DNA from 3 places in the Polymorphospora sp. NPDC051019 genome. Region 1 is predicted to be linked to each of the others. Evidence: riboswitches for the same ligand, from Rfam matches in the RefSeq annotation. Region 1 holds a riboswitch; each other region holds the start of a gene.

Region 1 (10,384 bases):
CGAGGTTGAAGTCGTTGACGGCTCCCCGGCCCTCGCAGCGGGGGCACATGCCGCCGGTGATGCTGAAGCTGCGTCGTTCCTTGGTGGTGGTGCCGCCGCGTTCGACGGTGACGGCTCCGGCGCCGGAGATGGAGGCGACGTTGAAGGAGTAGGCCTGGGGTGAGCCGATGTGTGGCTTGGCGAGGCGGCTGAACAGGATGCGGAGCATGGCGTTGGCGTCGGTGGCGGTGCCGACGGTGGAGCGTGGGTCGCTGCCCATCCGTTCCTGGTCGACGATGATCGCGGTGGTCAGTCCGTCGAGTACGTCGACGTCGGGTCGGGCCATGGTCGGCATGAAGCCCTGGACGAAGGCGCTGTAGGTTTCGTTGATCATCCGCTGTGATTCGGCGGCGATGGTGCCGAAGACCAGGGAGCTCTTGCCGGACCCGGAGACGCCGGTGAAGACGGTGAGTCGGCGCTTGGGGATGTCGACGCTGATGTCCTTGAGGTTGTTCTCGCGGGCGCCGTGTACGCGGATCAGGTCGTGGCTGTCGGCGATGTGTGGCGCGGGCGGCTGCGTCGTCGTGGCCTTGCTCATCGTGTCTCCATCTGTCGGGCGGGGCCGCGGTGGCGGCGTCGCCTGGTGCGTGGCGGGCCGGTCGCCCCGCTCCCCCGCCCGGCGCCGGTGTTCGGTGTCGTGGCGGCGCCGGGCGCGGGGGTCGGCGGTCATCGGTCGTTTCGTGGGTTCAGCCGAGTTCCTGGATGCGGACCATGTTGCCGGCGGGGTCGCGGAAGGCGCAGTCGCGGATTCCGTACGGCTGCTGGGTCGGCTCCTGGACGACCTCGGCGTCGCTGGCCTGGAGGCGTTCGAAGGTGCTGTCGAGGTCGTGGGTGGCCAGGACGACGCTGGCGTAGGTGCCTTTGGCCATCATCTCGGTGATGGTGCGGCGTTCGTCGTCGGTGATGCCGGGGTCGGCGGCCGGCGGGTGCAGGACGATGGAGGTGCCGGGCTGGTTGGTGGGGCCGACGGTGATCCAGCGCATTCCGCTGTAGCCGACGTCGTTGCGGACCTCGAAGCCGAGGGCGTCGCGGTAGAAGGCGAGGGCGGCGTCGGGGTCGGTCTGCGGCAGGAAGGTGTGGTGAATGGTGATGTCCATGCCGGTCACGCTAGTTGTGGCCGTTGGCTGCTGCTTCTCGATTCCTGATCGGTCTGGTCACCTGTTTGGCGACGCATGACGGGATTCCCGCGGTGGCGTGTCCGGCCTGGCGGCGGTAGACGCTGGGCGGGACGCCGACGAGTTCGGTGAAGCGGGTGCTGAAGGTGCCCAGTGAGGCGCAGCCGACGGTGAAGCAGACCTCGGTGACGCTGAGGTCGCCGCGGCGGAGCAGGGCCATGGCGCGTTCGATGCGTCGGGTCATCAGGTAGGAGTAGGGCGACTCGCCGTAGGCGAGCCGGAACTGGCGGCTGAGGTGTCCGGCGGACATGTTCACGCCGCGGGCGAGGGCCTCGACGTCCAGCGGCCGGGCGTACTCCCGGTCGATCCGGTCCCGGACGCGGCGCAGGCGGGCGAGGTCGCGCAGGTGCTGCGTCGTGGCGGAGTTGCTGGTCACGTGCGTGATGGTGCCATGGCGGTGGTGGGGTTGCCCAGCGTGGTCGGGGTGGTTCGGCCGGCTTTCTCCCACTGGTGGCCGGGCGTCACAGGGGCACCTTTGGTGTCGTGGCGGGTGGCCTGGCTGCCCGTACCCGATGATTTGGCCGAGAGGGCATGGGGGTCGTCTTTTCGGTGGCGTCGTGGTCGGGTGATGTATCGACGGTGGGCCTCGGGGGCGCCGTTGTTTCGGTGGTGCACACACCGTCCGTTCCGTTTTGGCTTTGCTGGGCGCTTGCGGCCCGGCTTCGCCCGGGTGCGGCGAACGCGAGTGCGATAGATCGCACCGCCAGAATCCGGTCTTGGCAGGGCGGGAGGGCGGCCAGTACGGTCGGGAAATCCGTTCCGGTTGTTGGGTCATCATCCGATGGCGCCGGAGCGGATCCGCTTAGTCGTATTCGTACGAGCCGGGGACCCAAGCAATCGGGGTGAATCCGTGGGCCGATGCCTGCGGTAGGGCGACCTTTCCCGCCCGAATCCGTCAGCTAACCCGGTAGGCGGTTGTGGAAGGAGACGACTGTTCGTGCGGTACCGAGCGTGCCTGGTTGGCACATCCCCCATTTCCCTGTCGTGCGGCCGCTTGTCGCGTGGACCGACGATCCTGGCTGTTTGCTGACGCCGGATCACTGATCACGACACCAGATCGGTTCGGAATCGACTGAGCCGGCCGTTGCCGGCTGTCCTTTTCCTGTTTCGCGTCTCCCGTTGTGGCGGCGGTGCCGTCTGCGGCCCGCCGTCGGTTTTGCGGGTCCTGTCCCGGGTGGGTCGCGATTCGTCGGTCTGGTCGACGTCTGCCGTTTTCGATTGGGACGCCGACGACAGTCGGCGGGTAATGGAGCTTCAAGTGGAAAACTCTCGTTCGTACAATCCGTTCCGTCGGGTTATCCCCAACCGTTTCCGTTCGGTGGCCGTGGCGTCGGCCGCCGTGCTGGCGGTGGCCGCGACGACGGGCAGCCTTTCGTCCGGTACCCCGACCGGGGCGGAGTCAAACGCGGGGGCCGAGTCGGGTGTGGTGCAGTTGGCGCTGACGCCGGAGCGGGCCCAGGCGGCGCCGCCGCAGGAGGCCGCACCCAAGGAGGCCGCGCCGAAGGCGCCGGCGGAGAAGACGCTGTCGTACGACTTCCAGTACCAGCCGAACGCGTACTACTGCGGTCCGGCGTCGACCCGTATCGCGCTGAGCGCGCAGGGGCACACGCCGAGCCAGGACAACCTGGCGGGGCAGCTGGGTACGACGTTCGCCGGGACGAACTCGTCGCACGACATCGCGCGGGTGTTGAACAAGGTGGTCGGCGGGGACGCCTACCGGGTGCGGGAGATTCCCGGCCAGAAGGCGACGTCGGCGCAGATGGACCGGCTGCAGGCGGACGTGGTCGAGGCGGTCGGCAAGGGGCGGCCGGTGGTGGCGAACATCGTCGGCGGGGCGACGGACAACGACGGCTTCTGGCGCAGCTTCCCCGGTGGGCACTACGTGACGATCGTCGGTTACGGCGACGAGGGGCGGCAGGTGCGGGTCGCCGATCCCAGTGGTGTCGGTCCGGCGAGCTACTGGATGAGCACGATCACGATGGCGCACTGGATGGCGTCGCGCGGTTACTCGTACTGACCGGGTACAGGTACGGAACAAGGGCCGGCCCTGGTGGGCCGGCCCTTTGTCGTGGGTCAGAGTCCGCCGGCGACGCGCAGGATGGTGCCGGTGGCGTACGACGCCTCGGGGCTGAGCAGCCAGGCGATGGCGTGGGCGATCTCGGGTGCGTCGCCGGCGCGGCCCAGTGGTGCGCGCTGGGCGATGCGGTTGGGGCGGTCGGGGTCGCCGGAGACGGTGTGGATGTCGGTCCAGACGGTGCCGGGTGCGACTCCGTTGACGCGGATGCCGCGTGGGCCGAGTTCTTTGGACAGGCCGATGGTGAGGGCGTCGACGCCGGCCTTGGCGGCGGCGTAGTGGATGTATTCGCCGGGTGAGCCGAGGGTGGCGGCGGCGGACGAGACGTTGACGATGGCGCCGCCGGCGTTCATGCGGCGGGCGGCCTGTTGGGCGCAGAGGATGGCGCTGACGAGGTTGACGTCGATGACGTGGCGCAGGTCTTGCGGGGTGAGGTCGACGAGTGGGCCGATGCGGCTGGTGACGCCGGCGTTGTTGACCAGGCCGGTGACCGTCCCCAGTTTCGCCTCGGTCTGGTCGAACAGGTCGGTGACCTGGTCGGGGTCGGTGACGTCGGCGCGTACGGCGATGCCGCGTCGGCCGGTGGTGTGGATGTCGGCGAGGACGGTTTCGGCGGCGGCGGTGTCGTCGCGGTAGCACAGGGCGATGTCGTGTCCGGCGGCGGCGAGCCGGCGTACGGTGGCGGCGCCGATTCCGCGGCTGCCGCCGGTTACCACGGTTACCGGTGTGTCGGGCACTGCCCACTCCCCCTCTTTCGGCTGGTCGTGGTGGTGACGCTACCGCGCTGCCGTCCGGTGTGGATGGCCGGCGTACGGTGGGCCGGTCGACGACGTGGAGGTGCGTGGTGGCCGGTCTGGGCAAGGGTGATCTGGTCGAGGACTTCGAACTGCCGGACGAGACGGGTACGCCGCGGCGGTTGAGTGTGCTGCTGGCGGACGGGCCGGTGGTGGTGTTCTTCTATCCGGCGGCGCTGACGCCGGGGTGTACTGCGGAGAGCTGTCATTTCCGGGACCTGGCTGACGAGTTTTCGCAGGTAGGGGCCAAGTTGGTGGGGGTCAGTCGGGATTCGGTGGAGCGGCAGCGGGAGTTCGCCGGCCGGTACGGGTTCGGTTATCCGCTGCTGTCCGACGTCGACGGGTCGGTGGCGCGGATGTTCGGGGTGCGGCGGGCGTTGCCGTTGGGTGCGCTGTCGACGCGGCGGATGACGTTCGTGGTCGGTACGGATCGGCGGGTGCTGGCGGCGATCCACAGCGAGGTGAGCATGACGGCGCACGCGGACCGGGCGTTGGCGGTGCTGCGGGAGGCGGCGGCGGGTTGACGCGGCCGGGGTGTCGTGCTCGACGTTGTCGGTGTGGCCTGGTAGGAAGGCTGCAATCAAACATGCGTACGAAAAGAGGGTTGTGATGGCGACGCGCACCGCTGGGTTGTCGACCGAGGAGCTGGAGGGCATCCGTGACTCGCTGGCGGCGGGTCGTAAGCCGAAGGTGGTGTTCACCGAGTCGGCGGGGCAGATCGCGGGGCAGGTCGGCCAGGTGGTGGCGCTGACGGATCCGGCGGTCTCCGAGGAGTGGGTGGTGGTCCGGTTCGGTCGTGACGAGCTGCCGTTCTCCCCCGCGGATCTGGGGATCGCGCCGCGGGTGCCGGCGGGCCGGCGGGCGGCGGAGCCGAAGGTGGGGGCCGTGGAGCCGGCGCCGCCGGCGGAGCCGGAGTTCAAGTTGGATCAGCCGGTGCCGGCCCCGCGGCCGGAGCCGGTGACCGAGTCGGAGCCGGAGGTGGAGGCGAAGCCGGCGCGGCGGGCGGCGAAGGCGGCCAAGGTGGCGAAGCCGAAGGCGGCGCCGGGGCTGACGGTGACGCTGGCGTACGCCGAGGGTGAGTGGACGGTGGGTGCGACGCAGGGCAGCAAGGCGTTGGCGAAGCCGTACGTCATCAAGCCGGCGGAGGCGTTGAAGATGGTGGCGTTGATCGACGTGCCTGGTGTGCACGAGGCGGTGGAGCAGATCGTGAGTGCCGAGCGGGCCGAGGCGGAGCAGCAGGCGGAGCGGTTGCGGTCGGAGTTGGCGGAGATCGAGGCGCGGCTGGCGGAGTTGCGCGACGCGGGCTGAGGCCCGGTGGATGCCGCTCACCCTGTGGCACGGCGCCACGGGGTGAGCGGGTCAGCGGTAGTCGGCGGCGTCGGCGTCGGGTTTGTCGCCGTAGTAGGCGTCGGTGATGAAGCGGGAGGCGTCTGGCCGGGAGCCGTCGAGGTCGGTGAAGCCGTAGTGGGCGGCGAGTTGGCCGGCGGAGAGCGCTTTTCCGGACCACCGGGCGTGGTCGGGGTCGGTGGCGAGGGCGACGACGGCGCGGCCGATGTAGTGCGGGGTCTCGGAGATGGCGAAGAAGCGGTCCTTGGTGATGCCGTCGCGCCAGTTGTGTTCGGTGACGCCGAAGCGGTCGAGCATGTCCTCGGAGCGCAGGAAGCCGGGGGTGAGGGCGACGGCGGTGACGCCGTGCGGGTGGAGTTCGTGGTGGAGCATGCGACCGATGCGGGTGATGGCGGATTTGACGAGGTCGTAGAACATGGTGCCGCGGTAGCGGTTGTCGAACATGTCGTCGCCGTCGGTGATTTCGCAGACCAGGCCCTGTTTGCGTCGGATGAGCAGCGGCAGGACGGTGTGCAGGGTGACGAGGTGGGTCTCCAGGGCGTTGCGTACGGCGCGTAGGCCGTTGTCGAGGTCGTGTTCCCAGATGGGTTTCCACTCGACGAGGTGGTCGCCGCCCCAGGTGTCGTCGAGGAGGATGTCGAGGCGGCCGTCCTGTTCGGCGGTGATGCGGTCGGCGAGGGCGCGTACGTCGGCGGGGTCGGTGTGGTCGCAGCGGACGGCGATGCCGGTGCCGCCGGCCCTGGTGACGAGGTCGGCGGTGTCCTCGATGGTTTCGGGGCGGCCGATGTCGCTGCGGGTGGCGCGGGTGGTGCGACCGGTGACGTAGACGGTGGCGCCGGCGGCGCCGAGTTCGACGGCCATGCCGCGGCCGGCGCCGCGGGTGGCGCCGGTGACCAGGGCGACGTGTCCGTGCAGGGGTGCGGTCATGGCTGCTCCTCAGGTGTGGACGGGGTGTCGCCAGCCGGCGAGGATCGCGTCGAGGTCGGTGTGGAGCCGGTCGCGCAGGCGGCCGTCGGGGCGGCTGGACCAGTGGATGGCGGCGCCGTCGGCGGTGGCGGTGAGGATGCGGGCGGCGATGGCGGCAGCGGGTGCGCCGGGCAGGGTGCCGGCTTCGACGGCGGCGCGGACCAGGGCCGCGACAGTGGCTTCGACGGCGCTGTGGAGGTCGGCGAGGCCGGTGCGCAGGTGTTCGTCGGCGAGTTCGGTGGCGAGTTGGGCGAGGTGGTTGGGGGCGGTGGCCGGGTCGTCGATCGCGGTGTAGCGGTCGACGAGGGCGTGCCGGATCGTGGCGACCGGGTCGCCGTCGTCGGGGCTGGTGGTGGCCGGCTGGCGTGCGGCGTCGATCGAGGCGGCGAGCATGGCGGTGAGCAGGCCGTGTTTGGAGCCGAAGCGGTGGATGAGGGTGCCGGCGCTGATCCGGGCTTCGGCGGCGATGTCGGCGAGGGTGAAGGCGGGGCCGTGGCGACCGATGACGGTGGCTGCCGCCGCCAGCAGCCGGTCGTCGGTGATTTTTCTTGGGCGGGCCATACCGGTTATTGCACCACGGTTCAATAACCGAGGTCGACCCGGGGTCACTCGGCGGGGATGTTGGCCACCCCGATCCGGCGCCGGAAGACCCAGTACGTCCAGCCCTGGTAGGCCAGGACGACCGGGGTGCACAACGCGGCGATCCAGGTGAGGATGCCCAGCGTGTAGCCGCTGGCGGCGGCGTTGGTGGTGGTCAGCGTGCCGGCCGGGTCGGTGGTCGACGGCAGCACGTCGGGGAAGATCGCGGTGAAGGCGGTGGCGACGAGCAGGCCGGTGGCGGCGGTCGTGCCGGTGAAGGCCCAGCCCTCGCGCCGTACCCGGTTGGCGGCCAGGCCGGCGACCAGGGCGAGGATCGCGAGCAGGGTGAGTGCGACGGCGGCGGTGTTCTGCCGGATGTTCAGCGTCCAGGCCAGGAAGATCGCGGTGAGCGGGAACGTCACCATGCCGAGGCGGCCGGCGAGCTGGTTGGCGCGCTCGCGTACGTCGCCGGTGGTCTTCAGGGCGAGGAACAGCGCGCCGTGGGTGGCGAACAGGGCCAGGAAGGTGGCGCCGCCGAGCAGGGTGTACGGGTGCAGTGCGGCGAGCAGGTCGCCGGTGTACTCGTGGTCGGCGGACAGGGGTACGCCGTGGACGATGTTGGCCAGGATGATGCCCCAGGCGACGGCGGGGACGGCGGAGCCGACGGTGATGGCGGTGTCCCAGCGGGCCTTCCAGGCGGCGTCGGGGCGCTTGTGCCGGTACTCGAAGGCGACGTTGCGGAAGATCAGGGCGATCAGGATGAGCAGCAGCGGCAGGTAGAAGCCGGAGAAGAGGGTGGCGTACCACTCGGGGAAGGCGGCGAACATGGCGCCGGCCGCGGTGATCAGCCACACCTCGTTGCCGTCCCAGACCGGGCCGATGGTGTTGATCAGGACGCGGCGTTCGCGGTCGTCGCGGCCGAGGGCGGGCAGCAGGATGCCGACGCCGAAGTCGAAGCCTTCGAGGATGAAGTAGCCGGTGAACAGGACGGCGATCAGCAGGAACCAGAAGGTGGACAGTTCCACGGGGTGCTCCCGGGGTCAGTAGGCGAAGGCGAGCGGCTTGTCTTCGTCGTCGTGTTCGGTCGGGTCGGGCTCGGGTGCGGTGGTGTCCGGCAGGCCGTGGCGGGCGTAGCGGACGAGCAGGCGTACCTCGACGACGGCGAGGGTGGCGTAGACGAGGGTGAAGGCGGCGAAGGAGGTGAGGACCTCGGCCAGGGAGACGCTGCGGGAGACGCCGTCGCGGGTGAGCATCTCGCCGAAGACGATCCAGGGCTGGCGGCCCATCTCGGTGAAGATCCAGCCGAAGCAGTTGGCGGCCAGCGGCAGGACCGGCATGACGAGGCCGGCGCGCAGCAGCCATTTCGAGGTGGGGGTACGGCCGCGGCGGTGGGCCCACAGCGTCCAGGCGGCGATCGCGGCGGCGGCGAGCCCGAAGCCGATCATGAGGCGGAAGCTCCAGTAGGTGACCGGGATGATCGGGGTGTAGCTGCCGGGGCCGTACTGGGCGGCGTACTGGGCCTGGAGGTCGTTGATGCCGTGGACCTCGCCGTTGACGTCGCCGGTCGACAGCCAGGAGAGCAGGTACGGGATCTTCAGGGCGAACAGTTCGCGGCTGCCGTCGAGGCTGCCGACGGTCAGTACGGAGAACGAGGCGGGCGACTCGGTGTCGTAGAGACCTTCGGCGGCGGCCATCTTCATCGGCTGCACCTGCGTCATGATCTTGCTCTGGATGTCGCCGGTGACCAGTACGCCGGCGGTGGCGACCAGGGTGACGACCGCGCCGAAGCGGGCGGCGAAGCGGTACGTGCCGGCGTCGGGGTTGCCGGGGCGGCGGATCAGGTGCCACAGGGCGACGGCGACGATCAGCGAGCCGGCGACGAGGAAGCAGCCGAAGATGGTGTGCGGGAAGGTGACCAGGGCGACCTTGTTGGTCAGGACGGCGACGAAGTCGGTGAGTTCGGCGCGGCCGCTGTCCGGGTTGATCCGGTAGCCGACCGGGTTCTGCATCCAGGAGTTGGCGGCGAGGATGAAGTAGGCGCTGACGGTGGAGCCGACGGCCGCGGCCCAGATGCAGGCGAGGTGTACGCGTTTCGGCAGCCGGTCCCAGCCGAAGATCCACAGGCCGAGGAAGGTGGATTCGAGGAAGAACGCGAGTAGTGCCTCGATCGCGAGGGGGGCGCCGAAGATGTCGCCGACGAAGCGGGAGTAGTCGCTCCAGTTCATCCCGAACTGGAACTCCTGCACGATGCCGGTGACGATCCCCATCGCGAAGTTGATCAGGAAGAGCTTGCCGTAGAACTTGGTGAGCTTGAGGTAGCGCTCGTTGCCGGTGCGCAGCCACATGGTCTGCAGGACGGCGACGAGGACGGACAGGCCGATGGTGAGCGGTACGAACAGGAAGTGGTAGACGGTGGTGACACCGAACTGCCAGCGGGCGACGTCCAACGCGTCCACGGTTTTCCCCCGTCATCGAGGTTCTACGACAACCGGTAGTAAATACTACTGCTCGTCGTAGAGGCTTCCGGCCCTACCCGGGGGTGCCACACGTCACCTCCCGCTGGCACGGCTGTGCGACGATCTACCGCTGATGGACGACTCCCCCACCACCTGGCGCGCCCCACGACTGTGGCTGTTCTTCCAGTTCCTGGCCCGCGTCGTCGTCGGGCTGCTGGCCCGGCTGAAGGTCACCGGCGACGTACCCGACGGGCTGCGGCACGGGCCGCTGATCCTGGCCGCCAACCACATCAGCCCGTTCGACCCGATCGCGCTCACCGCCGCCTGCCGGGTCCGCCGGATCGCCCCACGGATCATGGCCACCGGCGGGCTGTTCCGCGCCCCCGTCGTCGGCGCCGCCATGCGGCACTGCGGCCACATCCGGGTCGACCGGCGCACCGAGAACGTCGGACAGGCCCTGCACAGCGCCGCCGAGGCCGTCGCCGGCGGCTCGGTGGTCATGGTCTACCCGGAGGGGCGCATCGGACTCGACCCCGGCATGTGGCCCGAACGCGGCAAGACCGGCACCGCCCGGCTCGCGTTCGCCAGCGGCGCGACCGTCGTACCGGTCGCGCAGTGGGGCGCGCACGAGGTGCTGCCGTACGGTGCCCCGAAAGGGATGTTCGGCGGCATCGCCCGCGCCCTGGTGCGCCGGCCGGTGATCCGGGTGCACTTCGGGCCACCGGTCGACCTGGCCGACCTGGACCCGGCCGTGCCCGGCGCGGCGCTGAGGGCCACCGACCGGATCATCGACGCGCTCACCGACACCCTGGTGCCGCTGCGCCCCGACGAACCCGACCGGCCCCGGCACGTCGACCCCGCCCGGCCGGTCGACACCAGCCGCAGCCACCGCCGCCGCACCGACCGTTGACGTACGGCCCGGCGAGCCCTCAGCCGCGCCGCTGGCGCAGGTAG
Region 2 (10,384 bases), on a different contig from region 1:
TGGAGCGGGTGACGGGAATCGAACCCGCACTGTCAGCTTGGGAAGCTGATGTTCTGCCATTGAACTACACCCGCGAGCGGACCTCACTGTACCTGGTCGGCTGCGCTGACGCACGGACCCCTCCCGATCCGCGTGACCAGGGGGTGGGCGCACGTTGGGCGGGCGCCGGCCCCTGGCCACGCGGATCTTCGGGGGGATGGGGTGGGCTCAGGCGGCTAGCTGGGTCGCCACGGCGGGCGACGTCGCGGGGTCCAGCCAGAGTCGGACTTCGGGACGGCCGGCCGGGTCTGCCGTCAGCGGGGTGGCGCCGGACTGGCCGTGGCGGGCGACCATCGCGACCTCGATGCTGAACTCGAAGAGGCGCCAGTCGACGTCGTCGGTGGCGCGCAGGGTGTCGGCCAGCCGGGCGACCCGTGCCTGGTCGGTCACGGGACGGGCGCGGCCGGCGACGTAGGCTTCGTCGTCGCTGTCCTCCGGGGGGAACGAGTGCAGGGCGTACCGGCCGTCGCGCTCCAGGTCGCGGCGTTTGGGTGAGTCGACGACGAAGCAGAAGAGGCCCTCGTCGGTGATCACCGGGGCGACGGGGTGTACGCGCGGCCCGCCGTCGGCCCGGACGGTGGCCAGGTAGCCCAGGCCGGGGCCGTACTGGTGCATCAGCGAACGGATCGCTTCGGCGAGTCGGGGCTCGTCGGCGGCGAACTCGGTCCAGGTAGCCATACCGGAATTCTATCGAACATCTGTACGACACGGGTAACGAACCGCGGATCTGACCAGCACAATCTGGCCGAACCGGCGGGGCGGGCCGCCGACCCACCCAGGCCGGCTCGATATGGTGTGACGATGCTGCTCTCCGACCGCGACCTCGTCAGTGAGATCAAGGCGGGCGCCCTGGCGCTGGAGCCGTTCGATCCGGCGCTGGTCCAGCCGTCGAGTATCGACGTACGGCTCGACCGGCTCTTCCGGGTGTTCAACAACCACCTCTACACGCACATCGACCCGTCGGTGCAGCAGGATGACCTGACTTCGGCTGTCGAGGTACCGGACGGGGAGCCGTTCGTGCTGCATCCGGGCGAGTTCGTGCTCGCGTCGACGCTCGAGGTGATCTCCCTCGGCGACCAGCTCGCCGGACGGTTGGAGGGCAAGTCGAGCCTCGGCCGGCTCGGCCTGCTGACGCATTCGACGGCCGGCTTCATCGATCCGGGCTTCTCCGGGCACGTGACGCTGGAGCTGTCCAACGTGGCCAACCTGCCGATCACGCTCTGGCCGGGGATGAAGATCGGCCAACTCTGCATCTTCCGGCTGTCGTCGCCAGCCGAGCACCCGTACGGGTCGGCGGTCTACGGTTCGCGCTACCAGGGGCAGCGTGGGCCGACGCCGAGCCGCTCGTGGCAGAACTGGCGGACCTGGCCGGTCCGCTGAGGCACGAAGGCAGCAAAAGGGGCGCCTCCCGTCGAGGGAGGCGCCCCTTTTGGCGTCGCCGTCACATCCTGGGGCGGCCGAAGCTGTGGATCGTGCCGTTGTCGTAGCGCTTCATCAGGACCGGTACGCCGGCCTGGGAGGCATGCACCAGCCAGCCGTTGCCGACGTACATGCCGACGTGGCTGAGGTCGGAGTTGTAGAAGACGAAGTCACCGGGGCGCAGCTCGGAGCGGCTGATCGAGGGCATCATCCGGCGCTGGGCGGCGGCGTTGTGCGGCAGTCGTACGCCGACCTTGCCCCAGGCGGCGAGCATCAGGCCGGAGCAGTCGTAGCCGTTCGGCCCGGAGGCGCCCCAGACGTAGGGCTTGCCGATCTGGGAGCAGGCGAACTTTGCGACCGTGCTGGCCGGCCCACCCGGGTACGTCGCCGGACAGGGCGCCGGACGCAGCGAGCCGAGGCCGCCGGAGGTGCCGTACGCCTTGAGCCGCAGCTCCTGGAGCTTCTTGATGTCCGCGTTGATCTGCTTGGTCTTGGCTGCCAGCTCGGCCTCGGTCGTGGTGAGCTGGGCGACGAGGGTGTCGAGCGGGCCCTTCTGCGCCGTGTACTGCGCCTTGAGGTCGACCACGCTCTGGATGTCGCGGGCCTGCCTGCGGGCGAACTGGTCGAGCAGTTCCAGCTGGTCGGCGAGGGTCTGCGGCGAGCCGTTGGTGAGAATCGAGTTCAACGCCGACGTGTTGCCGCCCTTGTAGGCGCGGGTCGCGAACTGACCGACGCGTTCCATGGCCAGGTCGACCTGGAGCTGAAGCGGGGCGATCTTCGCGGCGAGGGCGTCGGCCTGCTTCTTCTTCGTCGCCAGCTGCTCGCGGGTGGCGTTGTGTTGCTCGATCACCGGCTCGAGCTGGCTCCACGACTTGTCGATCTGGGCTTCGATCTCGGCGACGGTCGGCTCGGCCCGGGCGGGTACCGCTCCGAAGAGGACGATGGCGACACTGGCGACGGCGACGAAGACGGTTGTCCTGGTCAACCGGCGGAGACGTGGCAGGGCCGGCGGTCGGCCGGCGGTCGCCGGCCGGAAGAGTCGGCGCCACGGTGCATGATCAGCCACCGGGGTCGGTGCTCCTTCTCCTTACGGACCGCCTACCGGGTTAGCTGACGGGTTCGGGCGGGAGAGTTGCGCCCTACCGCAAGTCTGCGGATTCACCCCGGTTACTTCTGGGTCCCCGGCTCACGACCTTGTTGTGACTCGGCGGTGTCGAGTCGACGCCATCCCTGGTGGATGGCCGGATCCCGCTCGACGGTTCATCACATTAGGCAGCGTCGTTATCAATGCGCAACCACCGGACCTGTGAAATCCGTTGCGTGTCAAGCCTGTCGCAGTCAGTCAGGCATGAAAGTTTCCTACAGTACGCAGACATCGTCCGGAATCCATTGACGGGAGCGGCCACACGGACGAAGGTGACGACATAGATCAATCCGACTGGAGGTTCGATGCAGCGTCTCACCAAGCCGACGGGCAGGCGGATCCTGCTCAGCGTCGCGGTCGTCGGCGCCGCGACGCTCGTGCCGGTCAGCCCGGCACCCGCCGTGCCAGCCCCGACCGATACCAGACAGCAGCAGTACGCCGCCGCGTCCGCCGAGTACGGCGTACCGGAGAGCATCCTGCTCGGCGTGTCGTACCTGCAGTCGCGCTGGGACACCAACGCCGGCACGCCGAGCACGAGCGGCGGGTACGGCCCGATGCACCTCACCGACGCCGCGCACGTGGCGAGCCTGCCGGTACCCGGTCACCACGGCACCCACGAGGACCCGCGCGGCGACACCTCCCGCGAGGCGATCGAACTCGAACACCCCGCGCCGAACCCGCCGGACGAGGCGGCGCTGCGTACCCTCGGCACCGCCGCCGGACTGACCGGGGCCGGAGCCGAGGCGCTGCGTACCGACCCGGTGGTCAACATCCGCGGCGGCGCCGCGCTGCTCGCCGCGTACCAGCGGGAACTGGGTGCCCCGCAGGGTGCCGGCAGCGACCCGGCCGACTGGTACGGCGCGGTCGCGCGCTACTCCGGCGCCGACACCCGTGACGCGGCGGCCGCCTTCGCCGACGAGGTCTACTCGACGATCCGTACCGGCGCGACCCGGCGGACCGACGACGGCCAGCAGGTCAGTCTGGCCCGGCACGCCGGCCTCACCCCGGCGACGTCCTGGCTGGACCGGCTCGGCCTGCGCAAGCTGGCCCGCCCGGACGGGCTGGAGTGCCCGGACGACATCTCCTGCGAGTGGCTGCCGGCGCCGTACGAACTGCGCGGCGACGGAACGGTCCCGACCAGCTACGGCAACCACGACAAGGGCAACCGCCCGGCCCAGCAGAAGATCGAATACATCGTCATCCACGACGCCGAGGGCTACTTCGCCGGCACGACCCGGCTCGCCCAGGACAAGAACTGGGTGAGCTGGCACTACACGCTGCGCTCGGTCGACGGGCACATCGCCCAGCACCTGAAGGCCAAGGACGTCGGCTGGCACGCCGGCAACTGGTTCGTCAACGCCAAGGCGATCGGCCTGGAACACGAGGGCTTCGCCGCCCAGGGCACCTGGTACACCGAGGCGATGTACCGCACCTCCGCCAAGCTGGTGCGGCACCTGGCGCTGCGGCTCGGCATCCCGCTCGACCGGCAGCACATCATCGGGCACGACAACGTGCCCGGCACGCTCGCCAGCAACATGGGCAGCATGCACTGGGACCCGGGCCCGTACTGGAACTGGTCGCACTACTTCGACCTGCTGAAGGCGCCGTTCTGGAGCACCGGCACGCACCGTACCGGCCTGGTCACGATCGACCCGGACTTCGCGACGAACCGGCCGGCGTTCACCGGCTGCGAGGTCGCGGGCGTACCGTGCCCGTCGCGGGGGTCGTCGTCGGTGATCCTGCGCAGCGCGCCGAGCCCGGACGCGCCGCTCGTCAACGACCTGGCGAAGCGCCCCGACGGTACGCCGAACACGATGCACATCTCCGACCACGGAGCGCGGGCGTCGGCAGGGCAGACGTACGCGATCGCCGAGCGGCGCGGCGACTGGACGGCGATCTGGTATCTCGGGCAGAAGGCGTGGTTCCACAATCCGCCGTCGGCGCCGAACGGCAAGTGGTCGATCGGCCTGGTCGCCACCCCGAAGCCCGGCAAGGACACCATCCCGCTGTACGGCCGTGCCTACCCCGAGGCGGCGGCGTACCCGGCGGGGGTGCCCTACCAGACGATCTCCCCGTTGCAGTACACGATGAAGGCCGGCGAACGGTACGCCGTCGGTGACGTGCTGGGCAGCGAGTACTACCGGGCCAGCACGTACGAGGGCAACTCGCCCGGCGACTGGACGGTGATCCGCGGCGAGAAGACGTACGTGCAGATCCAGTTCGGACACCGGTTCATGTACGTGGACCGGGAGGACGTACAGATCCTCATGTCACCAGTCGGCGCTCCGCGCTGACCTACCCGTCTCCCATCGGCGCTCCGCGCTGACCCGTTCCAAAAGAATCGGCCCCCGCCGGGAGCGGGGGCCGATTCGTGGGAACAGGTGTCTATCCGGTTCCGACGCGCCGGAAGCCGACGACCGGCTTGCCCATCTGGTCGATGCTCGCCATCTGCACCGGTAGGCCGGCCCGGGGGGCGTGCACCGTGACCCCGTTGCCGAGATAGATGCCCACGTGGCTCAGGTCGCTACCGAAGAAGACCAGGTCTCCGGCTTTGGCATCGGCCCGGCTCACCGCGGTTCCACGGTTCCACTGCGCGCCGGTGTAGTGCGGCAGGGACACGCCGGCCCGGGCCCACGCGTACTGGGTCAGGCCGGAGCAGTCGAAGGAGTTCGGACCGGCCGCGCCCCACACGTACGGCTTGCCGATCTGGGCACAGGCGGTGGCCACGGCACGGTTCGGGTGGTTGGTCGGGCAGGTACCGATGCGGACCGGCGGGCCGATCGGGATGTTCATCTGGGCCTGCAGCCGCTCCAGGTTCTTGATCTCGGTGTCGATCTTCTTCTTCTTCGCCGCGAGATCGGCATCCTGCTTGCGCTGCTCGGTGATGACCGTCTCGAGGGTCATCTTCTCCGTCTCGTACTGCTCCTTCACGGTGACGACGCCGGCAACCTGCCGCTGCTCGTGGCGGGCCAGCATCCGGAGCATCGTCATCTGGTCGGCGAGGCTGTCCGGCGTGCCGACGGTGAGCAGCGCGTTGAGGCTCAACGACGGGCCGCCCTTGTACTGCCGGGTGGCGAGCAGGCCGATCCGCTCGGTCGCCATCTCGGTCTGCAACATCAGCGGCTGGATCTTCTTGTCGAGTTCGGCCGCCTTCTTCTCGTTGGCCTTCAACTCGACACGGACCTTGTTGTACTGCTCGATGATCGGTTCGAGTTCGTGCCACTTGTCGTTGATCTGCGCCTCGAGTTGGGCGGCGGTCGGCTGTGCCTGCGCCGGTATCCCGGGCAGCAGGGTCACGGCCAGCGCCGCGCTGAGGGCAAGGAGGACTCGCGCGCCGAGACGCGGCAATCGGTAACGGCTGGCCACCGGAGACCCCGACTCCTTAGTTGCGACCGCGGGCGCCTCTCGGGGGAAGAACGGAGGCCGACATCCACACACGGTCGGTGCCTCACCTTAGAGGTGTCTCCAAAGTGAATCAAGACGGCGCTCTGCCCTGACGCCTCCCTGGGCGCTCCCTGAACCCCGGCTGAGATCCGTTACAGGTACGTCAGTTGCCGGTCTTGGCCGGCGTGGTGTCGGGCTTGACCGAGCGCAGCAGGACGGTGGCGACGTCGACGACCTCGACGTTGTCCTCCTCGCCCTTGCCGGTCACCCCGTCGCCGAGCATCGTGTAGCAGAACGGGCAGCCGACCGCCACGGTCTTGGCCCCGGTGGACAGCGCCTCTTCGACCCGGTCGACGTTGATCCGCTTGCCGATCCGCTCTTCCATCCACATTCGAGCGCCGCCGGCTCCGCAGCAGAACGACCGCTCGGAGTTGCGCGGCATCTCGGTGAGCCCGCCGTCGACAGCGGACCCGAGCACCTCGCGCGGTGCGGCGAAGACCCGGTTGTGCCGACCGAGGTAGCACGGGTCGTGGTAGGTGACGCCGCCGTCGACCGGGGTGACCGGAGTCAGCTTGCCGCTGGCGACGAGGTGGGCGAGCAACTGCGTGTGGTGTACGACCTCGAACTTGCCGCCGAGTTCGCCGTACTCGTTGCCGAGGGTGTTGAAGCAGTGCGGGCAGGTCGCGACGATCTTCTTGACGCCGGCCTCGTTGAGGGTCTCGACGTTCTGCTGGGCCAGCATCTGGAAGACGAACTCGTTGCCGATCCGGCGGGCCGGGTCGCCGGAGCACGTCTCGCCCTCGCCGAGGATGGCGAAGTTGACGCCGGCCTCGTGCAGCAGGGTGGCGACCGCACGGGTGGTCCGCTTCGCCCTGTCCTCGAACGCCCCGGCGCAGCCGACCCAGAAGAGGTATTCGAAGTCTTCGACCTCGCCGACACGGGGCACCTCGAAGTCGAGGCCCTTGGTCCAGTCCTCACGGGTGTTCTGCGGGGCGCCCCACGGGTTGCCCTTGTTCTCCAGGTTGCGCAGCATCACGCCGGCTTCGGACGGGAAGGACGACTCGATCAGCACCTGGTAGCGGCGCATGTCGACGATGTGGTCGACGTGCTCGATGTCGACCGGGCACTGCTCGACACAGGCGCCACAGGTGGTGCAGGACCACAGCACGTCGGGGTCGATGACGCCGCCGTCCTCGGCCCCCCCGATCAGCGGGCGCTCCGCCTCGGCCAGCGCCAGTACGTCCAGGTGCGCGAGCTGGGCCGCGGTCGCCTTCTCCTCGCCGGTGAGGTCCTTGCCGCCGCCGGCGAGCAGGTAGGGCGCCTTGGCGTAGGCGTGGTCACGCAGGCTGAGCACCAGCAGCTTGGGCGAGAGCGGCTTGCCGGTGTTCCAGGCCGGGCACTGCGACTGGCAACGGCCGCACTCGGTGCAGGTGGTGAAGTCGAGCAGGCCCTTCCAGGTGAACTGCTCGACCTGGGCGACGCCGAACTGGTCCTTCTCCGGGTCGGCCTCCTCGAAGTCGAGCGGCTTGCCGTCGGACATCATCGGGCGCAGCGCGCCGAGCCCGGAGCCGGCGCTGCCGGGGTCGCGCTTGAAGAAGATGTTGAAGAAGGCCGAGAACCGGTGCCAGGCGACGCCCATGGTGACGTTCAGCGAGATCACGATCAGCCAGGTCATCGAGATGGCGATTTTGATCAGGGCGACGATGCTGAGGGCGGCCTCGGACGCCGGCAGCACCGACCCGAGGGCGTGCGACACCGGGGTGGCCCACACCGGGTAGTCGAAGTGGTCGGTGGCGACCTTGAACCCACGGATGAAAAAGCCGCAGATCAGGATCGTGAAGATGACCCATTCGACGAAGTAGGCCTGCCACATGGTGGAGCCGGTGAAGCGGGACAGCCCGCGGGCCCGGGTCGGACGGTTGATCAGTCGGATCACCATCAGGACCGCGATACCCACGAACCCGAGTACGCCGATCAGCTCGGTGAGCAGCCCGTACGGCAGCCAGCCGCTGAGCAGGGGCAGGCCAACCCTCGGGTTGACCACCTCGAAGTACGCCTCGAGCACCAGGGTCGACAGGGCGATGAAGGCGATCATCACGAACCAGTGCGCGGCCCCGACGACGCCCCACCGGAGCATCCGGGTGTGGCCGGCGATCTCGACCAGCATCGTCTTGAGGCGGGTGCCCCGGTCGGTCAGCCGCTCCGGAGCCGGCTGGCCGAGCCTGACGACCGCGACCATCCGGCGGACCGCACGGACCGCCAGCCATACCGCCACCGCGGTGATCGCGGCGGCGAGGACCGTAGTGACGATCTGGACTGTGCCCATGCCTGGCCTCCCGGTCTGCCTGGGTACGGCTGATGACCGGGGGGACGACCGGCCATGCGATGCAGCCTACGCGCCAGGTTACCCGTCAGTAACGTGAGAGTCCCAACAGGCGGGCCGCATCATCCTGCGGCCACCTTAAGGCTCGTTACGGCAACATGATCGGCGGCCGCCCCTGGGGACGGCCGCCAACTTTGTCACACGCCTGTGGAAAACCTGTGGATAACAGGGTCGCCGGTCAGCGCCAGCGGGACAGCAGGATCAGCGAGCTGACCATGGCCCCGAAGCCGACCGCCAGGTTCCAGTAACCCCAGGTGGCGACCGGGTAGGCCGTCTCGGACAGGTAGTAGACGACCAGCCAACCGATGCCGAAGACAATCAATGAAACCGCGGCGATCGGAAGCCAGATCGGGCTAGGCTTGCGGGTCGCGGCTGTCGAAGTCGGGCGCACGTCGGTCGGCGGGGTGTACACCTTCTTCTTGCGAACCTGGGACTTTGGCACGACGCTCTCCTGAGTGAGGGGTTGATCCTCGTCCGGCCTGACAACCGGACGCAGGGGCGACGGTCCATGGCCAATAATGTTCGAGAGCTAGCGTAGTCAAGACAACGCGCTCAGGCCACGTATGGGTTGAAGACAGGTACGTACAGCGTGCCGGCCCGATGCGGCCGGGCCGCGAACCAGCCGGGCCGGACGACGGTCCGGACGACGATCGATGCCGTCCGGAGCGGCGGAGGGAGGCAACGTGGAATACACCTCGGGCGCCGCCTCTTGGCGCCAGGTGTTCCGCCGCGTCGCCGCCGGACTCAGGTGGCGGCCCGCCAGGTCACGTCGCACCGGCTGGAGTGTCGGAGTGCCGCTGATCGCCCTCGCCGCCGGCCTGCTCTTCACCACGACCGCGACCACCGCCGACGGCACCGCCCTCCGCGAGGACCGCCGGCCCCAGCTCACCCAACTGATCGAAGAGCGCCGCCAGCAGGTCACCGACAGCGAGGAACGGGCCGCGCGGCTGCGGGCACAGGTCACGGCTCAGGCCGAGGAGTTCGCCGGCTCGGACGCGCCGATCGCCGAGCAGCGCAACCGCGCCGAGTCGAGCCGGCAGGCAGCCGGATTCACCGCGATGCGCGGACCCGGTCTGGTCGTTGAACTCAACGACGCACCACAGGTCGGCGAGGGCAACCGGCCGGATGCCGCGACCAACGACGACCTCGTGGTGCACCAGGGCGATGTCCAGGCCGTTGTCAACGCCCTCTGGGCCGGTGGAGCCGAAGCGATGTCGATCATGGATGTGCGCGTGCTGTCGACAAGCGCTGTACGCTGCGTAGGCAACACGCTGTTGCTCCACGGGCAGGTCTACTCGCCACCGTTCAAGATCGCTGCAATCGGGGATCCCGCCCACCTTCAGCGGGCGCTGACCGAGTCCGAGGGGGTCCAGTTGTTCAAGGACGCCGTTGACCACTACCAGCTCGGTTACCGAGAGTCGGTCGAGACCGATCTGAGTGTGCCAGCCTACGACGGTTCGAGTGCCCTGCGCTCGGCGAGGGTGCCAGAGTGAATCCCATGAGCGGCGATGGGCCCGAGAGGCGTAACGGTCGCCATCGCGCGACCGGCACAGACGACGCCACAGCGTTGATTCCCAGGGTCACCGACGCGACCCCCGAACAGCCACCGACCCCCGCTCCCCCTCCGACCGGCCCCGCCTACCCGCCGCCCCCGGCCAGCCCCGCGTACCCGCCACCCATGGCCGGCACCGGCTACCCCTCACCCACGGCCGGCACCGGCTATCCCTCGTCCCCGCCTGGCCCCGGCCACCCCTCGCCCACGGCCGGCACCGGCTACCCGCCGCACGCGGCCGTCCAGGCCACGCCCGGCCAGGTGGACCACCCGTCCGACCAGCGCGGCTACGACCAACCCCCGACGGCGGGCCAGCACCCGGTCGGCGCCGCCCGCCCCGACCCGTACGAGCCGCACCGGGCGGTCCCCCGGCCACCGGTCCCCGGCGAGCAGCCGTCGGCCGGAGCCCGACCGGTGGCCGGGGTCGCCGGACCGTCCACCGCCCACCGCTTCGCCGGCCGGC
Region 3 (10,384 bases), on a different contig from region 1:
CCGGGGCCGGATGATCTCCATCCTGATCGAGGCGACCGGCTGCACCGAGGACGTGGCGGAGCAGGCCCTCACCGAGGCCGACGGGGACCTGAAGGCCGCCCTGGTGTCGCTGGTGTCCGGCGCCGGCGTCGAGGATGCCCGGGCCGCCCTGGCTCGCTCCGCGCACCGGGTACGCGACGCCCTCGCCCTGCTCGCCTCCTGACCGATTCCCGACTGATTTCGGTCTGATTTCCGCCCCGGACGGCGTCCTGTCCGGCGCATGTCAACCCGCTGTTCTCTGCCGTCTGCGACGTTCGTCACGGCGGGAAGCGATGATCCTGCCCGATTGTTCCTTCCATGGCGGGGTACTCCAAAAGCGTGGTGAACCGGAAGCGGTAATCGAACGTGTAGCTGAGGTGACGAGGATCGCAGCCCTCCCGGTGACCAGGGTCGCAGCGCCGGCCAGTCGGTCGGTGTTGTCGTTGACCGGGGTCGCGAAGGTGGATCGCCATGCATGCGGAAGTGCCCGGCTCCGAATCGCCCTGAACGGCGACGCTGACAGCAAACGTCAATCGCGCTCTCAGCAAATCTTCAGGCGTTCGTGACACTTTCCAATGACGAGACGGAATCGCCGACACGTCTCATCTGTTGTGTAGGTGTCAGGACGACAGGGCACAGCAGAGGTTACGGGGGAGGGCTGATGAACGTGGAGACCAGAGGCAAGAGGGCAATCGGGGCAGACGAGGGGACCGTGGGCAACGTGGAGAAGAAGATGGTCATGCGGACCGACGAGGTTGCCGAAGAACGCGACCTGGTCGGCGTCTACCTGCACGAGATCTCCCGGACGCCGCTGCTCGACGCGGCCACCGAGGTCAACCTCTCCAAGTCGATCGAGGCCGGCCTCTACGCGGAGCACCTGCTCGAGACCGACCGGGTGCCGGACGGGGTCGACCGCGAGGAACTGGAGCGGCTCGTCGCCGACGGCGAGCGCGCCAAGGACCTGTTCATCCGGGCCAACCTCCGGCTGGTCGTGTCGATCGCCCGGCGCTACGTGCGGTCCGGCATGCCGATGCTCGACCTCATCCAGGAAGGCAACACCGGCCTGGTCCGCGCCGTCGAGAAGTTCGACTACGAGCGCGGCTTCAAGTTCTCCACCTACGCGACGTGGTGGATCCGCCAGGCGATCAGCCGGGCCATCGCCCAGCAGGAGCGCACCGTGCGCCTGCCGGTGCACCTGGTCGAGGACGTCAACCGGATGCGTAACGTCGCCCGGCAGCTCACCCGTGAGCTGGGATCCGACCCGGAGCCGGAGCAGATCGCGGCGGCGCTCGGCGTTCCGGTCGAGCGGGTCCACGAACTCGTCCGCTGGTCGCAGGACACCGTCTCGCTGGACACCCCGGTCGGTGACGACGGCGACACCAACCTCGGCGACCTGGTCGCCGACAGCGACGCCCCGTCGCCCGAGGAGGTCGTGCTGACCGCCCTGGAGCGCCAGCGCATCGAGGGCCTGCTCAACCACCTCGACGACCGGTCGGCCGGCATCATGCGGGCCAGGTACGGCCTGGAGGACGGCCGCGAGCACTCGCTCACCGAGGTGGCGTCGCGGTTCTCGCTCTCCCGGGAGCGGATCCGCCAGCTGGAGATCCAGGCGCTCGGCCGCCTGCGCGAGCTGGCCCGGGCCGAGGGCCTGCAAGCGGCGTAACAGATCCGGCCACCCCGTACGGTCAAGCGGCCGGCACTCCCCGCGGGGAGTGCCGGCCGCTTCGTGCGTTCAGCCCACCGCCGCCGGGGCGGGGTCGGGCAGCCAGCCCAGCCCGACCCGGGCCAGGTACGCCCACCAGCCGGTGTGGCGTCCGTAGCGGCCCCGGATCTCGGCGGCCGACGGCGGCGGATCACCGTAGACCGCCCGGGCGACCAGCTCGAACTGGGCCATCTCCAGCGGTGCGTCGTCGGGCCGGCCGAGCACCCGCAACAGCAGCGAATGAGCGGTGAACGGGCCGACGCCCGCGACGCCGAGCAGGGCCGCGCGGACCTCGTCGTAGGGGGCGGTGTGCAGCCACTCCTCGTCGAGGGCGGCGATCCCCTCGACGACGCCCCGCAGGCGCTCGGTGCGCTGCCGGTGGCCGGTGTAGCCGGTCAGCTCGTCGTCGGTCAGCCGGGCGATGGTCGCCAGCGAAGGGAACGCGGTGTAGGCGGTGCCGTCGAGCCGGACGGTCGTGCCCAGGTCGGCCATCAGGCGCCGTTTGCGGGCCGCGGCGAACCACTGCGTGCTGCGCTGGGTGAGCGTGAAGTAGACCGCGCCCTCGGCGAGTGACGCGAACCGGACCTGGTGCAGGCCGCGAAGCACCGGCAGCAGCGGGGCCATGGCCGGGTCGGTGTCGGCGGCGGCCAGCAGCGGCGCCGGATCGTCCGCCAGGCTGAACCAGCGGGCGACCAGCCGCTCGACGGCGCACAGGTCGGCCGGCGCCAGCGGGATGTCGGCGAAGACGGTCAGGGTGACACCGGGCGGGCCGGCGGCCGCGGCGACCTCGACCACGACCGCCCGGTCGGGACGGCCGGCGGGAGCGGGGAGCAGCAACGCCTTGCGGACCGCGTCGCCGGTGCGGCGATGGTCGCCGGCGCCCGGGCCGAAGCCGTCGAGGGCACGCAGGCTCAGGTCGAACGAGAACGGGGGCAGAGCAGGCAGAACGGTCCGATGGACCGCGGGGAGGTCTGTCATGCCGGCCAGCATGGGGCGGTCCTACGACAATCGCCGTTCAAGATCGCCGTTTCGGCGCCGAATGTGCAGTCGACTGCGTTATCGGCGCCGAAACGGCGATCTTGCGGTGTTCGCGATCCGGTCACCGGACCGCCCGACGGTCCCCGCGTGCGACTGGCACGGCGGGGCCGCCGGGCGGCAGGAGTGGTCTAGCGCACCCGGCCGTAGCCGTACGGGGGCATCATGTCGACGCTGGAGATCTTGACGCTCTCGCCGAAGGTCGGTGCGTGGATCACCTTGCCGCTGCCGACGAAGATGCCCACGTGGCCGAGGTTGCTGTAGAAGACCAGGTCACCCGGCTGGAGCGCGCTCCGGCTGATCTTCGCCACCCGGTCCCACTGCATGGCCGCGTTGTGGGGCAGCGACTTGCCGGCCGCCCGCCACGCCGCCAGCGTCAGACCCGAGCAGTCGTAGCCGTTCGGGCCGGAGGCCGCCCACACGTACGGCTTGCCGATCGCGCCGTACGCGAACCGGACCGCGACACCGGCCTGCCCGGAGACCGCCGGGATGCTGCCGGTGTAGGAGCTGCCCGGGTTGGTGGCCGCGCCGTACGCCCGCTCCCGCATCTCGTACAGCTTCTTGAGGTCGGCCTCGATCTTCTTCTTGCCGGCCTGGAGTTCCTTGGCCTGGGCGGTCTCGCGGGCCAGGGTGGCGTCGAGCCGTGCCTGCTCGTCCAGGTATTCGCGCTGGGTCGCGGTGAACCCGCTCACCTGCGACTGGCGTTCGCGGGCGAGCTGTTCCAGGGTGCCCAGGCGGTCGACGAGCGACCCGTTCTCGCTCGCGGTGAGGATCGCCTGGATGGTGTCCAGGCCGCCCGACTTGTAGGCCCGGGCGGCGATCGTGCCGACCTCGACCTCGGTCTGGGCCAACTGCTCCTGCAGCGGTCCGAGCTTGGCCTCCACCGCGGTCTTGGCCGCCTTGGTTGCCTTGATCTCCTCGTTGAGTTTGTTGTAGGACTCGACGACCTTCTCCAGCTCGGTCGACGACTTGTTGATCCGCTGCGTCAGCTCGCTGACCGACGGTTCGGCGGCGGCACCCGTGGCGGGTACGACGAGGCCGATGGTGATGCCGGTCAGGACGACGGCGCGCAGCAGCATCCGGGCGGGCGACAATACAGGCAGAGCCTTTCTTCCCCGGGTCACGCCCGATCGACGTGATCCAGCCGCCTACCGGGTTAGCTGACGGATTCGGGCGGGAAGATCGCCCTACCACGAAACGTGGATTCACCCCTTGGTGCCGGTGGGTTCCCGGTTCACCGGTCCGGTCGACTGCGCAGCGTGATCGGATGTCGACAATGGATGACCGGTGATTCGGCGGCGCCGGGCCGGCGCCTCCCGAGGGGGTTGGCTGACGACCGGACCAGCGGCTCCAACCTAGTCGTGGTCCGGATCAACCGAAAGAGGGCGGCTGCGTGATGTGGAGCGAAGTTGCCTGGTCGGGGCGCGATGTGCTTACTGTCCGTTGTTGTCGCTGTGCGCTGCGTCGATTGCCGGCTCGATCGGGATCGCGGATGGACCGCGCGGCGGACGCTGCGATCAAAAGTCGATCTTGCCAAGATTGATTGTTGTTTGAGGCTATTTGTCGCTCTTGGCGGTATCAATCGGATCAAATGTGTGCAATGTGGTGGCTATGGGTGTCCAGGGGGCCACCTGCCGCCTGTAAAAGTGCCAGGTTGCACATTGCCCCCCTTCTCTTTTGGCGCGCGGGTCCACACAATGGTGTTAGGCCGTAAAGGTTTCGCGGAACCGGCGCCGCAACGAGAAGGCGATCGGCACCTGACTGCCATCAGATGCCGATCTTTCGAACCGCATGTGGATCTTTCGGGACACGTGCCGACCTCAGAACACTGGCGATTTCGATCTACGTCGATTTTGATCTACGTCGCTCTCGATCTGCGTCGCCGACCCGCGTCACGAGCCCTTGGAGGCATCTCGTGAATGCTACCCGCCAACCCACCCGCCCAACAGAGGCCATGTCCGGAAAGCCCGAATGGGTAACCCGCCGGACACCTGCCACGATCTACCGCCAGCCCGGTCTCTACATCACGACGGAGTGGTTCGTGATCGGCAAACGGCGCTACCCGATCTGGGAGTTGACCAACCTGCGGACCGGGCGTGGCCGACGGGATCCACTCATCGTCCGGTCGATGCTGGTCACCGCGGCGGTGGTCGCCGGAATCGGAGTCACCCTCGGCTTCGTCCGCGAACTCCACACCATCAGCCCCGCCACCTACCTGGCCCTCGGCGCCGCCGCCATGGTGCCCATGCTGACCGCCGCCGTCGGATACCGGCTGCGGCCCAGGCCGTACGAGCTGTGGGCCGACATCCGCGGCCGGGCCGTCATGGTCTTCAGCACCGACCAGGAACGGGTGTACGGACAGGTCTCCCGGGCGTTGCTCCGGGCCAAGGAAGCCGCCCGGTACGGCGGCATCGCCGACCCGCTGGCCGCCGCCGGCCAGTGGCCGACCGTACGCTGACCGCACCACGACGCGGACGGATCCCTGCCGGATCCGTCCGCGTCCGCGTGTCCGGCCCACCCCGGGCTCAGCCGAGGTCGTCGGCGATCCGCGCGATGCGCGCGAGCGACGCCGCCGGCTCCAGCGACATGCCCTGGAGGGTCCGGAAGGCAGCCACGTAGGGCTCCACCGTGTCCGACGTGTCGGTCAGGTCCTGCGACAGTGGACTGCCGACGAAGACCACGTCGGTGTCACCCGTACCCGGGAACCGGACGACGATGAACGGGGCGCGTACCGCGTAGTCCGGCACCTGGAACGGCAGCACCTGGATCGTGATGTTGGACCTGCGGCCGGCCTCGACGAGATGCCGCAACTGCTCGCGCAGGCAGGGCGCCCCGCCGGTCTGCCGGTGCAGCACCGACTCGTCGAGTACGACCTCGATGGACGGCGGGTCGGCCCGGTCCAGCACCTCGTGCCGGCGGCGTGCCCGTACGTCGTCGACGATGTCGAGATCGAACGGCTCCACCGCGAAGCGCAACGAGGCGACGGTGCTGGCCCGCGCGTACGCGTCGGTCTGCAACAGCCCCGGAATCCCGACCGACTGGAAGACCAGCAGGCTCGACGCCTCGACCTCGAGCCCGATGTACGACAGGTACGGCGCCGGCAGCCCGTCGCGGTATCGCGACCACCAGGCCCGGCGACGGGAGACCCGGGCCAGGGCGACCAGCTCCGCGACCTGCTCGGAGTCGGTCAGCCGGTAGTGGCTGATCAGCGCCTTCACGTCGTTGGTGGAGACGGAGACGGCGCCGGCCTCGATCCGGATCACCTTGGACAGCGACCAGTCCATGGCGTCGGCGACCTGTTCCTGGGTGAGGCCGGCACCCTCCCGGGCCGCCCGCAGTGCCGAGCGCAGTCGCCGGCGTCCGATCGTCGCTCCGTGTAGCGCGGTCATCGGTGGCCTCCTCACCGAACCGGAGCCGGGGATCGTCAGCCGATCTGGCGGGCGATCCGGTCGATCGTGGCGATCGACTCGTCGCGCCCGAGGGACATCTCCCGGAGCCGCTGGAACGTCTGTTGGTAGGGCGCCACGAGGTCGGGCCGGTCGACGATGTCCTGGGCCAGCACGCCCTCGAGGTAGACGACCGGAGCGTCGTCGGAGCCGGGAAAGTCCAGCACGATGAACGATCCCTGACTGGCGTACGTGCCCGCGGTGAAGGGCAGCACCTGGATGCTCATGCTGGGTTCGCTGCCCATCGCGACCAGATGCCGCAGCTGCTCGCGGATGCAGGCCGGCCCGCCGGTCTGCCGGTGCAGCACCGCCTCGTCGAGCACGACGTTCACCTGTGGCGGCTCGGGGCGGCTGAGCATCTCGCGTTGGCGGCGCATCCGGACCGCCACCCTCGTTTCGATCTCGCTTTCGTCGATCGGGAAGACGGTCGAGGTCGTGGCGGCCGCGGCGACGGTCGCCCGTGCGTATCCCTCGGTCTGCAGCAGTCCGGGGATGCCGGAGGACTGGAAGAACGAGAGGGTGGACGCCTCGAGTTCCAGCCCGATGTAGGCGATGAAGGGGGCGGGCAGGGTTTCCTTGTACTGCGACCACCAGGTCCGCCGGCGGGCGACCCTGGCCAGTTCCAGCAGTTCCGAGACCTGCTCGGGATCGGTCAGCCGGTAGTGGCTCAACAGCGCCTTGAGGTCGTTGGTCGAGATCGACACGGTCCCGGCCTCGATCCGGATCAGCTTGGACAGCGACCAGTCCATCGCGCCGATGACCTGTTCCTGGGTGTAGCCCGCCCTCTCGCGGGCCGCGCGTAGCGCTGACCTCAGCCGCCGTCGTCCGACCGTCGGTCCGTGCACCGTCGTCATTCGCTCAGCCTCCGTGCGCGCGCGATGCACAACCGCGCCGGTTCTGCTGCTCGAGCGGGTGCTGCTCGGGCAAAATCCGCCACTACTCGAGCGGGTGCCGCTCGGGCAAATCCGCCACCTGGCTAGCCGCAACCTGCCACATAGCGAGTCCTGTGCAGGTTACACCCGTCGTCGTCGCCTTTTCCAGGGTCTTTGCGCCCCGCGCGTCATCGGCCTCTCGCCCGGCTAGATCAACTGTTCGGGTTCGGGTGGTGGGTAATCGTGATCGTCGGTAGTCGGACCGGGTGCTTTGGCGGGTGCTTTCCGGGGCCGAACGGTTCCGTACGGTGTTTTTGAAAACCGCCCTCCGCGTGTCGACGTATTGCGGGCGGTCGGGAAGTAGGCTGCCGCCTGGTGGCATCCGGCCACGTTTGAGATCACGGCAAAACGTAGAGGGAGCTAGAAGGATGGCTCAGGCAGGTCCTGCCATAGGCGAGTGGGTAAAAAGCAGCCGGTGCGAGGCGCACAACTGCGTGGAGGTTGCTCGCCGTAGTGGTGAGGTCGCGGTCAGGAACAGTGCGCTTCCGGTGGACCAGGTGACCTTCACCGAATCTGTCTGGGCGGATTTCATCGCCGGTGTTCGGGCCGGCGGATTTGATCTTCGATAGGTACTGACGCACCCAGACGACGGTCGGCGGGCCATTCCACGCCCGCCGGCCGTGCCAGCTCCCTCCCGAGAACTCCCGAACACCTTCTGAGCAGGGAACTCATTCACTCACGTGAGCGACCTTTACCGCTTGTGGCCGTCGTGCAGAATTGACGGTGACGGCGGAGGTGTGGATGGCACACCACGCTTTCGCCTGAACCGGGGGGGAGGGACAGGTGAATGTGATGGACCAGCCAGCAATGTGGCGGCGGAGCCGTCGCTGCGAGTCGCACAACTGCGTCGAGGTGGCCTACCGGTCCGGGCAGGTGCTCGTACGCAATTCGCAGTACCCCGACGGGGGGGTTCTCGCGATCGACCCGGACAGTTGGACCAGTTTCTGTGTCGCACTCAGGACGGGAGAGTTGCACGGCTGACCGTGCGACGGAAGTGACCCGGGTGCCGGTGGTCGGCCGGCGTCGTCGCCGACCGCTCACCGGCATCAGTCCGAAGCGGGTCAGCTGGCGGCGGGCTGCGGCTCACGCACCCATCTCGCGACGACCCGCTCGGCCCAGAAAGACACGAACGGCACGGTTCCGGCCAGCATGACCAGTGCCATCCTGCTCAGCGGCCACTCGGCCCGCCGCCCCAGGTCGAAGGCGGCCACCAGGTAGACCATGTAGAGGAAGCCGTGCCCGGGGCCGATCGTCTCGACGACGATCGGGTCGTCCCAGATGTACTTCATCGGCATACCGACCACCACGAGCGCGATCAGCACGACACCCACGATGTAGGCGATCACGCGGTATCGGGTCAGGGCTCCGCCCACGGTGTTCCTCTCCTTCTTGTCCTTCTCGCTGCCCGGGGTCAGCCGGGGTAGTCGCTGATGCGCGCGTCGGGGTTGGCGTTACGCCAGGCCAGGTAGCGGTTGTACTCGTCCAGCTCCGGGTCCTCGTCCGCGGTGGTGGTCCGGCGGACGGCGCGTACCGGCCGGCGGATGCCAGCCGCGCCGCCGGGCCCGCGGGCATCGGCGGGCGCACCCACCGGCCCGGCCACGCCGGTCGCGGCCAGTGGCCGGGCCGGTTCGGCGGTGTCCAGCGGGCCGGGGGCGGAATCGGTGTGGGGGGAGTCGCCGCGCAGGGTGTGCCGTACCTCGCGGATCCATACGAAGATCACGAAGCCGGCGAAGACCGGCCATTCCACGGCGTACGCCCAGCTCAGGGCGTTGCCGGCGACGGCCCGGCTGATCTGCCACCAGCCGAGCGCGCTGAAGGCGACCACGAGCGCGACCGCGCCGACATGCCGGGCGATCCACGACGGGGTCAACAGCCGCTTCATGGCCACGAGCGTACCGGTGGCGGCGGACGGTCTCCGACGCGCCGTCGTAGTTGGTGTCCGCGCGGGCGGGTTTGGCGCCGTGTGCTCCGGGCAACCATCCCGGAAAGACGCACGGTAACGAGACACCGGGAGCGACGATGACCGAATCAGTACGCGACGTGAGCCCGGAGCAACGGATCGGGGAGTGGGACGGCGACCACATCCGCGACGGGGTCGGCACCGCGACCGGTCTCGCCGAGGATGAGATCGGGATCGACCCGACCACCCTTCCCGAAGAGGACCTGATCCGCGAGATGAGCAGCCTGCACCGGACCCGGCTCGACACCCTGCGGCACGCCCCCGACAGCGCGCTCGCCACCCACCTGCGGCGGACGGCGGAACTGGAGACCGAATACCTGGCCCGGCATCCCGGCCGCGAGGTCGACGCCGGGCGCCTGCGCGGCGGGTTCTGACATGCCGGTCGACACCCAGCGGAGCATGTCCGCGCCCCCCGAGGTGGTCTTCAACACCGCGACCGACCCCGACCGGATGGGTGCCTGGCTGCCCGAGCCGCTGCTGAAAGCGGACCACCGGACGCCGACCGACCAGTCGATGCGGGCTCGCTGGGACACGGCCGCTGACGACGGTCCTGGGACGTCACCCGCATCAGGCAGTCGCAACTGGTCGGCGCTCCTACGGGTCGAGGACGTACCGGCGGGTGGTGCGCTGGTGCGGCTCCGGCTCGACGCCGACGCCGACACCCCGCCCGACCGGCTGTCCGGGATCGCCGAGGAGGCGCTGACCTGTCTCGCCCGCGAGGTCGCCGACAACCTCACCGCCGGCTGATCACCACTGGGAGTACCCACATGCGGATCCGTGACCGGCTCGGCCGGCTCCGGCGGGCGTACGCGCCCCACGAACACCGCCCGTTGGGTGGCTATCTCGGCGCGATGGGGACGTACGCCGCGGTGGCGGCGGGGCTCGGCGCGGCCGCGAAGGCGACCCGCCGCCCGGTGCCGGAGCGGCCCGCGACCTCGGACGTCGTACTGCTGTCGATCGCCACGCACAAGCTGAGCCGGCTGCTGTCCAAGGACGCCGTGACCAGCCCGCTGCGGGCACCGTTCACCAGCTACGACAAGCCGATCGGCAGCGGCGAGGTGATGGAGCAGGTACGGGACGGGGGCAGCGCTGCCCGGCACGCCATCGGCGAACTGCTGAGCTGCCCGTTCTGCCTGGCGGTCTGGGTCGCCACCGGGCTGACCGGCGGCCTGGTGCTGGCGCCCCGGCTGACCCGCCTGGTGGCGACCGCGCTGACCGCCGTCGCCGTCTCGGACTTCCTGCAGATGGGGTACGCGGTCGCGCAGCGGGCGGCGGACGGCCCCCGCCACGG

The links. A riboswitch is a leader RNA that binds a small molecule or an ion and turns the genes downstream of it on or off. The one in region 1 is predicted to bind cyclic di-AMP.
Region 2: linked by a shared signal. The riboswitch ahead of AB0M79_RS15115 (NlpC/P60 family protein) and the one ahead of AB0M79_RS29855 (C39 family peptidase) in region 1 are both predicted to bind cyclic di-AMP.
Region 3: linked by a shared signal. The riboswitch ahead of AB0M79_RS33115 (NlpC/P60 family protein) and the one ahead of AB0M79_RS29855 (C39 family peptidase) in region 1 are both predicted to bind cyclic di-AMP.

Annotation. Positions count from the first base shown of each region.
Region 1 covers NZ_JBFBCH010000022.1:117,862-128,245, forward strand. The annotation lists gene AB0M79_RS29840 (excinuclease ABC subunit UvrA) at 1-577, opposite strand, end outside; gene AB0M79_RS29845 (VOC family protein) at 726-1,136, opposite strand; gene AB0M79_RS29850 (helix-turn-helix transcriptional regulator) at 1,147-1,590, opposite strand; cyclic di-AMP (ydaO/yuaA leader) riboswitch at 2,004-2,143, shown strand; gene AB0M79_RS29855 (C39 family peptidase) at 2,533-3,231, shown strand; gene AB0M79_RS29860 (SDR family oxidoreductase) at 3,288-4,025, opposite strand; gene AB0M79_RS29865 (peroxiredoxin) at 4,130-4,606, shown strand; gene AB0M79_RS29870 (hypothetical protein) at 4,692-5,390, shown strand; gene AB0M79_RS29875 (SDR family oxidoreductase) at 5,442-6,356, opposite strand; gene AB0M79_RS29880 (helix-turn-helix domain-containing protein) at 6,366-6,956, opposite strand; gene cydB (cytochrome d ubiquinol oxidase subunit II) at 7,001-7,999, opposite strand; gene AB0M79_RS29890 (cytochrome ubiquinol oxidase subunit I) at 8,015-9,430, opposite strand; gene AB0M79_RS29895 (lysophospholipid acyltransferase family protein) at 9,564-10,340, shown strand; gene AB0M79_RS29900 (LuxR family transcriptional regulator) at 10,360-10,384, opposite strand, start outside.
Region 2 covers NZ_JBFBCH010000007.1:58,679-69,062, forward strand. The annotation lists tRNA gene AB0M79_RS15100 (tRNA-Gly) at 1-74, opposite strand; gene AB0M79_RS15105 (pyridoxamine 5'-phosphate oxidase family protein) at 208-717, opposite strand; gene dcd (dCTP deaminase) at 841-1,419, shown strand; gene AB0M79_RS15115 (NlpC/P60 family protein) at 1,481-2,524, opposite strand; cyclic di-AMP (ydaO/yuaA leader) riboswitch at 2,540-2,678, opposite strand; gene AB0M79_RS15120 (peptidoglycan recognition family protein) at 2,908-4,896, shown strand; gene AB0M79_RS15125 (NlpC/P60 family protein) at 4,988-5,968, opposite strand; gene AB0M79_RS15130 ((Fe-S)-binding protein) at 6,150-8,312, opposite strand; gene AB0M79_RS15135 (cell division protein CrgA) at 8,548-8,811, opposite strand; gene AB0M79_RS15140 (DUF881 domain-containing protein) at 9,053-9,862, shown strand; gene AB0M79_RS15145 (class E sortase) at 10,048-10,384, shown strand, end outside.
Region 3 covers NZ_JBFBCH010000030.1:21,961-32,344, reverse strand. The annotation lists gene murQ (N-acetylmuramic acid 6-phosphate etherase) at 1-202, shown strand, start outside; gene AB0M79_RS33125 (sigma-70 family RNA polymerase sigma factor) at 680-1,681, shown strand; gene AB0M79_RS33120 (hypothetical protein) at 1,751-2,698, opposite strand; gene AB0M79_RS33115 (NlpC/P60 family protein) at 2,887-3,834, opposite strand; cyclic di-AMP (ydaO/yuaA leader) riboswitch at 3,886-4,025, opposite strand; gene AB0M79_RS33110 (DUF6232 family protein) at 4,527-5,213, shown strand; gene AB0M79_RS33105 (helix-turn-helix transcriptional regulator) at 5,281-6,144, opposite strand; gene AB0M79_RS33100 (helix-turn-helix transcriptional regulator) at 6,180-7,055, opposite strand; gene AB0M79_RS33095 (DUF397 domain-containing protein) at 7,502-7,702, shown strand; gene AB0M79_RS33090 (DUF397 domain-containing protein) at 7,926-8,114, shown strand; gene AB0M79_RS33085 (DUF3817 domain-containing protein) at 8,195-8,506, opposite strand; gene AB0M79_RS33080 (hypothetical protein) at 8,545-9,015, opposite strand; gene AB0M79_RS33075 (DUF6158 family protein) at 9,153-9,467, shown strand; gene AB0M79_RS33070 (SRPBCC family protein) at 9,469-9,840, shown strand; gene AB0M79_RS33065 (DUF1360 domain-containing protein) at 9,861-10,384, shown strand, end outside.